DNA from 3 places in the Arthrobacter nitrophenolicus genome. Region 3 is predicted to be linked to each of the others. Evidence: riboswitches for the same ligand, from Rfam matches in the RefSeq annotation. Region 3 holds a riboswitch; each other region holds the start of a gene.
The links. Region 3 has a riboswitch for cyclic di-AMP ahead of ACJJV6_RS12065 (M23 family metallopeptidase). Riboswitches for the same ligand answer to the same signal wherever they lie in the genome.
Positions count from the first base shown of each region.

Region 1 (3,265 bases), 1.4 Mb from region 3:
ACGCGCGGGCCACGGACAACCTCGAGCTGCTGCGCCGCCTGGCGGACCACGCCATCAGCCGGCATTACCCTGCCGCCGCCGAGGCAGACAATCCCTATCTTGCGCTGTTCCGGGCGGTGGTGTCGGCCCAGGCTGCGCTCGTGGCGCAATGGATGCTGGTGGGCTTCGTCCACGGCGTGATGAACACGGACAACATGACCATTTCCGGCGAGACCATCGACTACGGCCCCTGCGCATTCATGGACGACTTCAACCCGGCCGCCGTTTACAGTTCCATTGATGTGGGCGGGCGGTACGCCTATGCCAACCAGCCGGTCATCGCCGAATGGAACCTGGCCCGCCTCGCCGAGTCGATCCTCCCGCTGATCAACGAGGACCAGGAGCAGGCTGTCGCTCCCGCCGTGGAGGCGCTGGGCGAATTCCGCGGGCAGTACAGCGATGCGTGGTTCAACGGAATGCAGGCCAAGCTGGGCCTGCCGGCCGTCCCCGCGGGAAGCCCTGAAGCCGAAGCGGCGTCCGAACTGGTGGACGGCGTGGTAGCGATCCTGAAGGACGGCCCCGTGGACTACACCCGGTTCTTCCGCTACCTGGGCGAAGCGGCGCGCGGAAATGAACGGCCGGTCCGCGGCATGGTCATGGACCTCGCGGCATTTGATGCCTGGGCCGGCCGCTGGCGGTCCATGAAACCGGACGCGGACCGGATGGACCGGCTAAACCCCGTGTACATTCCGCGGAACCACCTGGTGGAAGAGGCCCTGGCTGCAGCCACCGGGGGCGACCTGGAGCCACTGAACAGGCTCCTGGAAGCAGTGCGTGCCCCCTATGAAGAGCGTCCCGGCCTGGAACGCTACGCCGAAGGGGCCCCGGAAGACTTCGGCAAGTACATGACGTTCTGCGGTACGTGACAGAAAGAGCCGGACTCTGCCGGAAGCACATTAACGGGCAAGGGCGGCGGCCGGGAGTTCCCGGCCGCCGCCCTTGTCTCTGTACTGCGTCTGTTGCGGCTGCTTCAGCTGCGCCGGGTGACTAGGCTACCCGGACGAAGGAAGCTCCACTGAGCCAGCTGATGGAGTGGACTTCGGTCTTGTAGCCGTCCACGCCGCCGCTGACAACCTGGCCGTCGCCGGCGTAGACGCCCACGTGGCCGGCAGTGATCACCAGGTCGCCGGGGGCGGGGGTGCCCACGGTGGTGCCGTACTGGTAGAACTGGCCGGGAGCCAGGTCACCGACGGACAGGCCAACGGAGCGCAGTGCCTTCTCCACCATGGCGGTGCAGTCCTGCTGCACGCCCAGCTGGCTGTAGGCGGAAGCCAGGATGGCTGCGCCGGTGCCGGTGCCGGTGGCGGCCGGGGCGGGAGCCGGGGCCGGGGCAACGGCGGCGGAGGCGTAGTTCACGGTGGTTCCGGTGCTCGCCAGGGCCGGTGCGGCCGGAGCAGGCGCAGCAGCAGGTGCCACGTAGCCGGCGCCCGGAATGGTGATCTGGTCACCGGGGTAGATGATGGTGGAAATATCCAGGCCGTTGGCGGCCAGCACGTCGTTCAGGCTGACGCCATGTGCAGCCGAGATGGCACCCAGGGTATCGCCGGAGACCACGGTGTAGACGTTGCCGGCGGCGGGGGCTGCGGCAGCGGGAGCAGCCACGGCAGCGGCCGGAGCGCTGTACGCCTGGACGCTAGCGGTTTCGGTGGTGTCCGGGCCGGTCACGCCAGCGTGGGCGGGAGCTCCAACACCGAACGCAATGCCGGACGCAGCGGCAACTGCGAGCACCGGACGGCTGAGCGTCCGGGCCTGGGACTTTGCGGAAGCAGCCAAGCCCTGGAGCGCGATTGAGCGGGCCGGAGTCGCGCGGTGACGGGCGGTAGGAAAATTTTTTGACACGTGTGATCGCCTCTCCCATGCCTGCGGGGTGAGCTGTCGGGTTCGGGTTGGAGATACCCGGCCGAAGGGCGACCGCCCGTAATGGACGAAGGCGCTGTCGACTTAACCCCAAGGCCACAAATGGCCGTGGAAACTTGGTTCCCCCGTCCCTGCCAGCTGGAAAGCGGTTGAATCCCGTATCAGTGGCAGGGCTCGGCATACTGATGGGAATGTCCCGTTTTGGGAGGGACACCTGAAGACCATAACCCGGCCCCGGAGCAATTGTCACGTTTGGGTAACATCCGAGGCGCTTCTATCATATTAAGCAAATGTTTGGAGTTTCATACCACATCCGGTTGACCTCGGGTGATACCGAGCGTCCGGCGCGGCCTGTTATTTGTGTCACAAAATCATAAAGACAAAGCAGGCTGGCGGTCCTAACCCTCAACCTCGCATTGAAACCCGATAGGCTTCGGAACTATGCGCCTGATCGGAAGCATGCTGATGCCCCCGCTGCTGGGAGGGGTGCTGGCCCTCGCCCTGGCCGGCCCGTCCGCCCTGCTTCCGGCGTCCGCGGACGACGCCCCGCCGGGCGGGTATCCCTCGTGGGAGGACGTGCAGAAAGCGCAGCAGTCGGAAGCCGGCAAGGCGGCCGAAATCGAGAAGATCACAGGCCTGCTGCAAGGCCTGCAATCCGAATCCGAAACGCTCGGGGCAGCCGCCGTCGTATCTGCGGCCGATTATGCACTGGCCGACGCCGCCCTGCAGTCCGCAACAACGAGGGTGGATGCCCTTGCCGGCCAGGCTGCCGAGGCAAATGCGGAGTTGCAGCGGCATCAGCAGGCGATTGGTGCGCTGGCCGCCAGGTCGTACAAAACCGGCGGAACCACCATGGGACTCTTTGTGGCACTGGAAGCCCTTGAGAACAACAGCATTCACGGGCTCAATGTGGTTGAAGTCGTGGGAGCCAAGACCGCGGACCTGGTCAGCCGGGCGGAGGCCGCGGGAAAGGCCACCGCTGCCCTGGCGGAGCAGGAAAAGGCCGCCCGGGCGGAGCGTGAACGCCTGTCCGGAGAGGCGAAGGCCAAACTGGACGCTGCCCGTTCCGCCCAGGACGCGGTGGCCCGCCAGGTCGCCGAAGAGCAGCGGCGCAGCGGAGAGTTGACCGCCCAGCTGGCATCCCTCAAGGGCACGACGGCGGCGCTTGAGGGCGAATACCGGCAAGGCCGGGCGGCGCTTGCGGCCTATGAGGCGGCGCAGGCAGCCAAACGCGCCGCTGCCGAGGAGCAGGCCCGCCGGCAGGCGGCTGCAGATGCCGCCCTTGCCGCTGCGCAAAAGCCTCCCGCACCGCCAAACCCGGCCCAGGCGGTACCGGTGCCAGTGAACCCCCCGCCGGTAAATCCGGCAC
Region 1 covers NZ_CP174504.1:3,959,343-3,962,607, reverse strand. Annotated here, with positions in the region: gene ACJJV6_RS18305 (protein adenylyltransferase SelO) at 1-905, shown strand, start outside; gene ACJJV6_RS18300 (LysM peptidoglycan-binding domain-containing protein) at 1,027-1,878, opposite strand; cyclic di-AMP (ydaO/yuaA leader) riboswitch at 1,882-2,086, opposite strand; gene ACJJV6_RS18295 (lytic transglycosylase domain-containing protein) at 2,338-3,265, shown strand, end outside.
Region 1: another riboswitch for cyclic di-AMP. It lies ahead of ACJJV6_RS18300 (LysM peptidoglycan-binding domain-containing protein); the one in region 3 lies ahead of ACJJV6_RS12065 (M23 family metallopeptidase).

Region 2 (3,265 bases), 140 kb from region 3:
CGTCACGTGCATCTGCCTGCTGGCCGCACCCGAGGGCCTCGCCAAGCTGGAAGAGGAGCTTTCGGACGCCAATGTCACCATCGTCCTGGCCTCCATTGACGAAAAGCTGAACGACAAGTCCTACATTGTTCCCGGCCTCGGGGACGCGGGCGACCGCCTGTACGGCATCGCCGGCTGAGGTTCAAGCCTTCCAAGACAAGGAGCGCAGCCGTAGCCTGTGCCCATGGACTGGAAACTTGAACTCGTGTTTGTCCCTGTGTCCGACGTGGACCGCGCCAAGGATTTTTACGTCAACAAGGTGGGCTTCAACGCCGATTTCGACCAGCGGCCCACTGAGTCCATCCGCTTCGTCCAGCTGACGCCGCCGGGCTCGGCCTGCTCCATCTGCATCGGGGAAGGACTCACGGACGCCCCTCCGGGGACCGGCTCCAACCTCCAGCTGGTGGTCAACGACATCGATGCCGCGCACCGCCACCTCAAGGAGAACGGCGTGGACGTCAGCGACGTGGACGTTCAGGACTGGGGCCACTTCGTCTACTTCGCCGATCCGGACGGCAACAGGTGGGCGGTGCAGTACATCCCCGGACGGGATTCTTAACACAAACGGTGGTTGAGCCTGTCGAAACCCGCCCGGGTTTCGACAGGCTCAACCACCGTTCTGTACCTCAGCTGCGGTTTAGTACCAGTTGTTGGCGTAGTGGAAGTTCAGCGCGCCACAGGGGGACTGGTAGCGCTCCTTGATGTAGTTCAGGCCCCAGTTGATCTGCGTGCGGTAGTTGGTGAGGTAGTCCGCACCGGCGCTTGCCATCTTCTCGGCGGGCAGGGACTGGACGATGCCGTAGGCACCGCTGCTGGGGTTGGTTGCCGTGGTGGTCCAGTCGGATTCCTTGGTCCACAGCGTCACCAGGCACTGCATCTGGTCCTGGGCCCAGCCGTAGGAACCGAGCTGGCCGGCCGCGTAGGCCTGGGCGCCTGCCGGGTCATTGACCGCGACGACCGGAGCAGGCTCCGGTGCAGGAGCGGGCTCGGGTGCCGGAGCCGGTTCTGCGGCGGGGGCGGGCTCCGGTGCGGGTGCCGGGGCGGGCTCGGCGGCCTGCGGAACAACGTTGATTTCGGCGGGGGCGGGGGACTCGGCAGGGTTGGACCGGATCTCGCTCTTTTCGATGCTCATCTGCGCATCGGAGGACGCCGCCGAGGTGCTGGTGGTGGTTGCGGCCGGAATCAAAGCATTCGTCGCCTGGCCGGCGGCGCCGATACCTACCAGCAGCGCACCGGACGTTGCGAGGACCGCGGCGCGCTTGCCGAGGGTGAACTTCTTGCCTTCCGGACGCTGGGAATCGCTGCCTGAGCCCTTTTTTGGGCGCGGTTTAGCCGGGAATGTAAACATGATGAATCGCCTCTCACACCTGCGGAGTTAGCTGTCGGGTTCGGATGAGGGCATCCGGCCGCACGGAAAAATCACGTGCTGGCTTAACCCCAAGGGCAATCAGTGCCCGGGACGGTGGGTCCCCCGCCTCTGCCTTCGATCAAGCGGAATCCGGGAAGTGGCAGAGCTTGGCGTCATCCGGATATACGGCCCGAACGGGAACCGTACCTAATCGACGGTACAGGAGATGGGCGCATAAGTCACATTTAGGTAACGGACATCACGGCATCGGCGCGTCGAGTTGTGCAATCTAGCGCATCAGGGGCAGTTGGAGGGCGAACTCTGTCCTCCCGGGCTGTGACGTCACCGTGACCTTGCCGCCATGCGCCTCGATGATGGATTGCACGATGGACAAGCCGAGTCCGCTGGTTCCCTCAGCGGCCGAGGCCCCCGCCTGGTCACCCGCACCCTTCCGCGCTGCGTCTGCGCGGGCGAACCGGGAAAACACGTGGTCCACGAACTCCTCGGGGATGCCGCCGCCGTCGTCCGTTACGGTCACCACCGCAGCGCCCTCGGATGTGGTGCCGACGCCGGTGACCACCGTGGTTCCCGCCGGCGTGTGCTTGCGTGCATTCGACAGCAGGTTCATCAGGACCTGCCGCAACTGAGCGGCGTCCCCGTTGACCAGGACCGGTTCGTCGGGCAGTTCCAGCCGCCAGGTGTGGGCAGGGGCCATGACCTTTTCGTCACTCACGCTCTCCACCACGAGTTGCGTGAGATCCACCTCGCTGAGCTTCAGGGGCTGCCCCTCGTCCAGCCTTGCCAGCAGCAGCAGGTCTTCCACCAGTGCCGTCATCCGCTCGGACTGGCTCTGCACCCTGGCCAGCGACTTCTGCCCGTCCGGTGTGAAGTCCTCGGTCATCCGCATCAGCTCGGTGTACCCGCGGATCGCCGTCAGCGGCGTCCGCAGCTCGTGCGAGGCGTCGGCAACGAACTGCCGCACCTTGGTCTCGCTCTTCTGCCGGGCCTGCAGCGCATTCGCCACGTTGTCCAGCATGAGGTTCAGCGCGTGCCCCACGCTGCCCACTTCTGTTCCGGGGTTGGAGTTTGACGGCGGCACGCGGACTGCCAGCGCCACCTCGCCGGCATCGAGGGGCAGTTGCGACACCCGCGTGGCAACCTCGGACAGCTGCTCCAGGGGCTTCATGGTGCGCCGGATCAGGACGGTTCCCACCAGCCCGATCATCAGCAGCCCCGCCAGGGACACGAACACGAAGGTCCAGACCAGGGAGGCAAGGGTGCTTTCCTTGCCGGCGAGCGGCAGGCCGGTCACCAGGACATCGCCAAAGTTGGTCTGCACGGCAACCAGGCGGTATCCGCCATTGGACAATGTCCGGTCCACGGGGCGGCCATCGGCGGGCAGTTCCAGCAGGATCTCCTTATCCTCTGTGGACAGTGGGGCCCGCGTGGTGTCGGAGGCAAGAAAGCCGCCGCTGTTCACCTGGCCACTGACGATTCTTGCGTTGACGGTCCCCACGCTCTGCCCGCGTGCATCCAGCGGATCCCTGCCGTTGAAGCCGCCCATGGGAGGGCGGCCGGGATCGTTGGCCCGGTCCGCGGCCTGGTTGAGCTGGTCGTCCAGCTGGCGGGTAAGGAAGGCATCCATGGAGGCATAACTGGCCACGCCCACGGCTCCGCAGATGGCGATCAGCAGCGCCATGGCCAACGCGATAAGGCGGGTGCGCAGGTGCCAGGTGGCGGGCTTGAACCAGCTCCGGGGGTGGGCTGCCGGAGCTTGAGGGGTGGCCATGGCTTCCTACTCCGCCGGCTTGATGACGTAGCCAGCACCGCGCACGGTGTGGATCATCGGCGGGTGGGCGGCGTCGATCTTCTTGCGGA
Region 2 covers NZ_CP174504.1:2,429,364-2,432,628, forward strand. Annotated here, with positions in the region: gene upp (uracil phosphoribosyltransferase) at 1-178, shown strand, start outside; gene ACJJV6_RS11450 (glyoxalase superfamily protein) at 224-598, shown strand; gene ACJJV6_RS11455 (hypothetical protein) at 677-1,387, opposite strand; cyclic di-AMP (ydaO/yuaA leader) riboswitch at 1,393-1,553, opposite strand; gene ACJJV6_RS11460 (sensor histidine kinase) at 1,677-3,176, opposite strand; gene ACJJV6_RS11465 (response regulator transcription factor) at 3,183-3,265, opposite strand, start outside.
Region 2: another riboswitch for cyclic di-AMP. It lies ahead of ACJJV6_RS11455 (hypothetical protein); the one in region 3 lies ahead of ACJJV6_RS12065 (M23 family metallopeptidase).

Region 3 (3,265 bases):
CTGGGGGGTGGAGGTGGGGGTCATGGCGGTCCATGCGTTCACGCGGGGGATGCTGATGCCGGCCTGGGCGTAAACCCACTGGGTGAAGCCCGAGCAGTCCCAACCGGAGGTGGGGCTGGTGCCTCCCCAGACGTAGGGGCTGCCGATGCCGGTGTAGGCGATGGCGGCGAGGCCGGAAGTTGCCGCAGAAGCGGTGGCAGCAACAGCCTTTTCCGCCACGGTCGATGCGGTGGAAGCGGCGGCCTCGTCCTCGTCGTCAGAGGTGGACTGCGGGGTCACCCGTTCGACAACGGGAGCGGCGACGGTGGTGACCACCGGCCGCTCGAAGGACACGGTGGCGGTGGGTGCTGCGGTGACTGCAAGGGCGGTCTGCGCGGAACCGGACTCGGTGGAAGCGGAGATGCCGGCGGTGGTGTCCGCGGCGGTGGCCGGCAGTCCCATGCCAAGGACAAGGCCGGACGCGGCTGCAACTACAGCAGCCTGGCGACCCACTGTCCCGGCGTTGGCACTAACGGCCTTGGACACTGCGTCCAAAGGGTTGGTACGAACCGGTTGCGCACGGTGGCGCGCAGAATTCTGGCGTGAAGACACGAAGGTAGCCTCTCCCAATGCCTGCGAGGTGAGCTGTCGGATTCGGATGGGAGTCACCCGGCCGCGCCGCTTCAAGGAAGCTTTGCGACTTAACCCCAAGGCCTTCCGTGAAGAAGGCCAAAATTGGTTCCCCCGCCCCTGCCAGACGATGAAATGCGAACGGACCTTGAGCGGTGGCAGAGTTAGGCAATCCGCACAAGAGCGTCAACTTCGGAAAAGTTGACGCGAGTTAGACGGTACAGGAGTTTCGAGCGAATGTCACATTCAGGTCACGACTGGTCACGCTAATTCGAGAGTCAGCCATCATTTGACTAGAGCCAGCCTGTCGGATCCACGACTTCGCCGTTGACCTGCACTTCGAAGTGCAGGTGGCAGCCGGTGGAGGCTCCGGTGGTGCCGCTCAGTGCCACAACGTCGCCGCGCGAGACCGTCTGGCCTTCGGACACATTGAACGACGAGAGGTGGTTGTAAGTGGTCTCCAGGCCGTTACCGTGGTCGATCACCACACGGTTGCCGCCACCGAACTGGTGCCAGCCGACGAACGTTACGGTGCCGGTGGCGGCCGCGAGGACAGAGGTGCCGCACTGGGCAACATAGTCCTGACCGCGGTGGAAGTCGCCGGATCCGCCGGTGATGGGGCTGACGCGGTAACCGAAGGGGGAGGCTGTGCTCATCGACGCCAGCGGGGCGCCCAGGCTTCCTGCGGAAGCGGCCCGGGAAACGGCGCCGGCGGACTGTGCGCTCAGGAGCTGCTTGAGCTTGCCGTCCGGGTCTGCCTGGGTCACGACGGCCGAGCGGCTGAAGTCGATCTGGGCCCCGGCCTCGGCAGAAATCGCGGGCTGCGGGGTGACGGCCGAGGCTGCAACTGGAGCTATGCCCGCCTCATCGGTGGCCATGACCGGGCTGGTGGCCGGGACAGTGACGGTGAGCACCAGGCCGGTGGCAGCCAGGGCCACGCCGGCCTTCTGGCCAATACCGCTCGCCGAGGCAAACTCGGTGATCTGCCGGAACGGACCCCGACGGCGGCGCGCATCACGGTGGAGATCGCGGGGGCGCTCCGTGTGGATGACTTCGACGACACGCGGCGCCGAAGCGGGGCCTGCCGCGCGGCGGCGCCCCCTGGAGGTCTGCATGGACAAGAAGGATTCCTCTCTGGAAAGCCTGCGAAGTTAGCTGTCGGATTCGGGTCAGAGAGTTCAAAGACCCGGTCCGCCGTAAGCAAGCTTCGGCACAGAGATATCCCGCTGAGGGATTCCTTCACTGGAAGAGGCTTGCTGCTGACGGACTTCACCCCAAGGCAGTCCCCCGCTGCCGCTTGTGGTTCCCCCGCCTCTGCCAGTTATTGACTCGTGCTCCCGATCCGCTGGCAGAGCTCGGCTCCGGATCAGGTAACGCTTTTGTATCAACGCTCGGTTCAACTATAGGGGCTTAAGGCCCTTGGTAACAATTCCGTTATCTTGGCGTTACCGACGTCACGCTGCGGCGGAAAGACTTCCTAGCGGACGTGAACGAACACGTGCGCGGCAACTTCAGGCGGAAGTTCCAGGGCGCCTTCAATGCCCGGCACCCGGACCGAGATGTAGTCCCCCACGCGCTCCAGGGTTACCGCGGCGCCCGGGCGGATGCCGCCCTCATCAAGCTGGGACAGCAGTTCCGGCTCTACCTGGATGGGCTCCGCCAGCCGGCTGACCGTGACCTCCGACGCAGGCCCGTAGGACTTCATGGCTTCCAGGAGGCTGGTCACCGTATCGGTGGAGGCAAGGGAGGGCTGGCCACCAAGCGCGGCAAGGCCCGGAATCGGGTTGCCGTATGGCGATTCGGTGGGATGGTCCAGCATCTCGTAGATGCGCCGCTCCACCCGTTCGCTCATCACATGCTCCCAGCGGCAGGCTTCGTCATGCACATAGGCCCAGTCCAGCCCGATCACGTCGGCCAGGAGCCGCTCCGCCAGGCGGTGCTTCCGCATGACCTCGGTGGCGCGCTTGCGGCCGATTTCGGTGAGCTCCAGGTGGCGGTCGCCGGAGACCACCACCAGCCCGTCACGCTCCATCCTGCCGATGGTCTGGGACACCGTGGGACCCGAGTGGCGCAGGCGTTCCGCGATACGGGCCCGCAGGGCGACGATGTTCTCTTCTTCCAGCTCCAGAATGGTCCGAAGGTACATCTCCGTAGTGTCGATCAGATCCGTCATCCAGCTCAGCTCCTCGAGCGCAGTACCTTGCGTTGTCCCACCGTATCGCTGTTCACCGCGACGTAGTCCGTTGGCTAGCTTAGCCTATTTTGACTTAGTCCGAATAGTTGGAAGCCGCCCGCGAGGCCGTCTCAGTGGCTGGACTATGACGGTTCCGGTTCCCGCCCAAACAGCTGTTCAGGCAGAATGGGAAAGGCCTTCGATGCAGTCATCGCCGACTGCGCGCCAGCGACCATCCACCCGTCCGGACCTCAGCCGCGTCCACGCCGAAATTGGAGCCCCCGTGAGCGAACCAAGCATCACTATTCCTGCCGACCTCCTTCCCAAGGACGGGCGGTTCGGCGCCGGACCTTCCAAAGTCCGCCAGGAGCAGATTGATGCGCTGTCCGCCGCATCGAAGAACATCCTGGGCACCTCCCACCGGCAGGCACCGGTCAAGAACCTTGTCGGTTCAGTCCGCGAGGGCCTCAGCCAGTTCTTCCG
Region 3 covers NZ_CP174504.1:2,572,702-2,575,966, reverse strand. Annotated here, with positions in the region: gene ACJJV6_RS12070 (C40 family peptidase) at 1-525, opposite strand, end outside; cyclic di-AMP (ydaO/yuaA leader) riboswitch at 596-790, opposite strand; gene ACJJV6_RS12065 (M23 family metallopeptidase) at 903-1,724, opposite strand; cyclic di-AMP (ydaO/yuaA leader) riboswitch at 1,735-1,980, opposite strand; gene ACJJV6_RS12060 (metal-dependent transcriptional regulator) at 2,087-2,782, opposite strand; gene serC (phosphoserine transaminase) at 3,066-3,265, shown strand, end outside.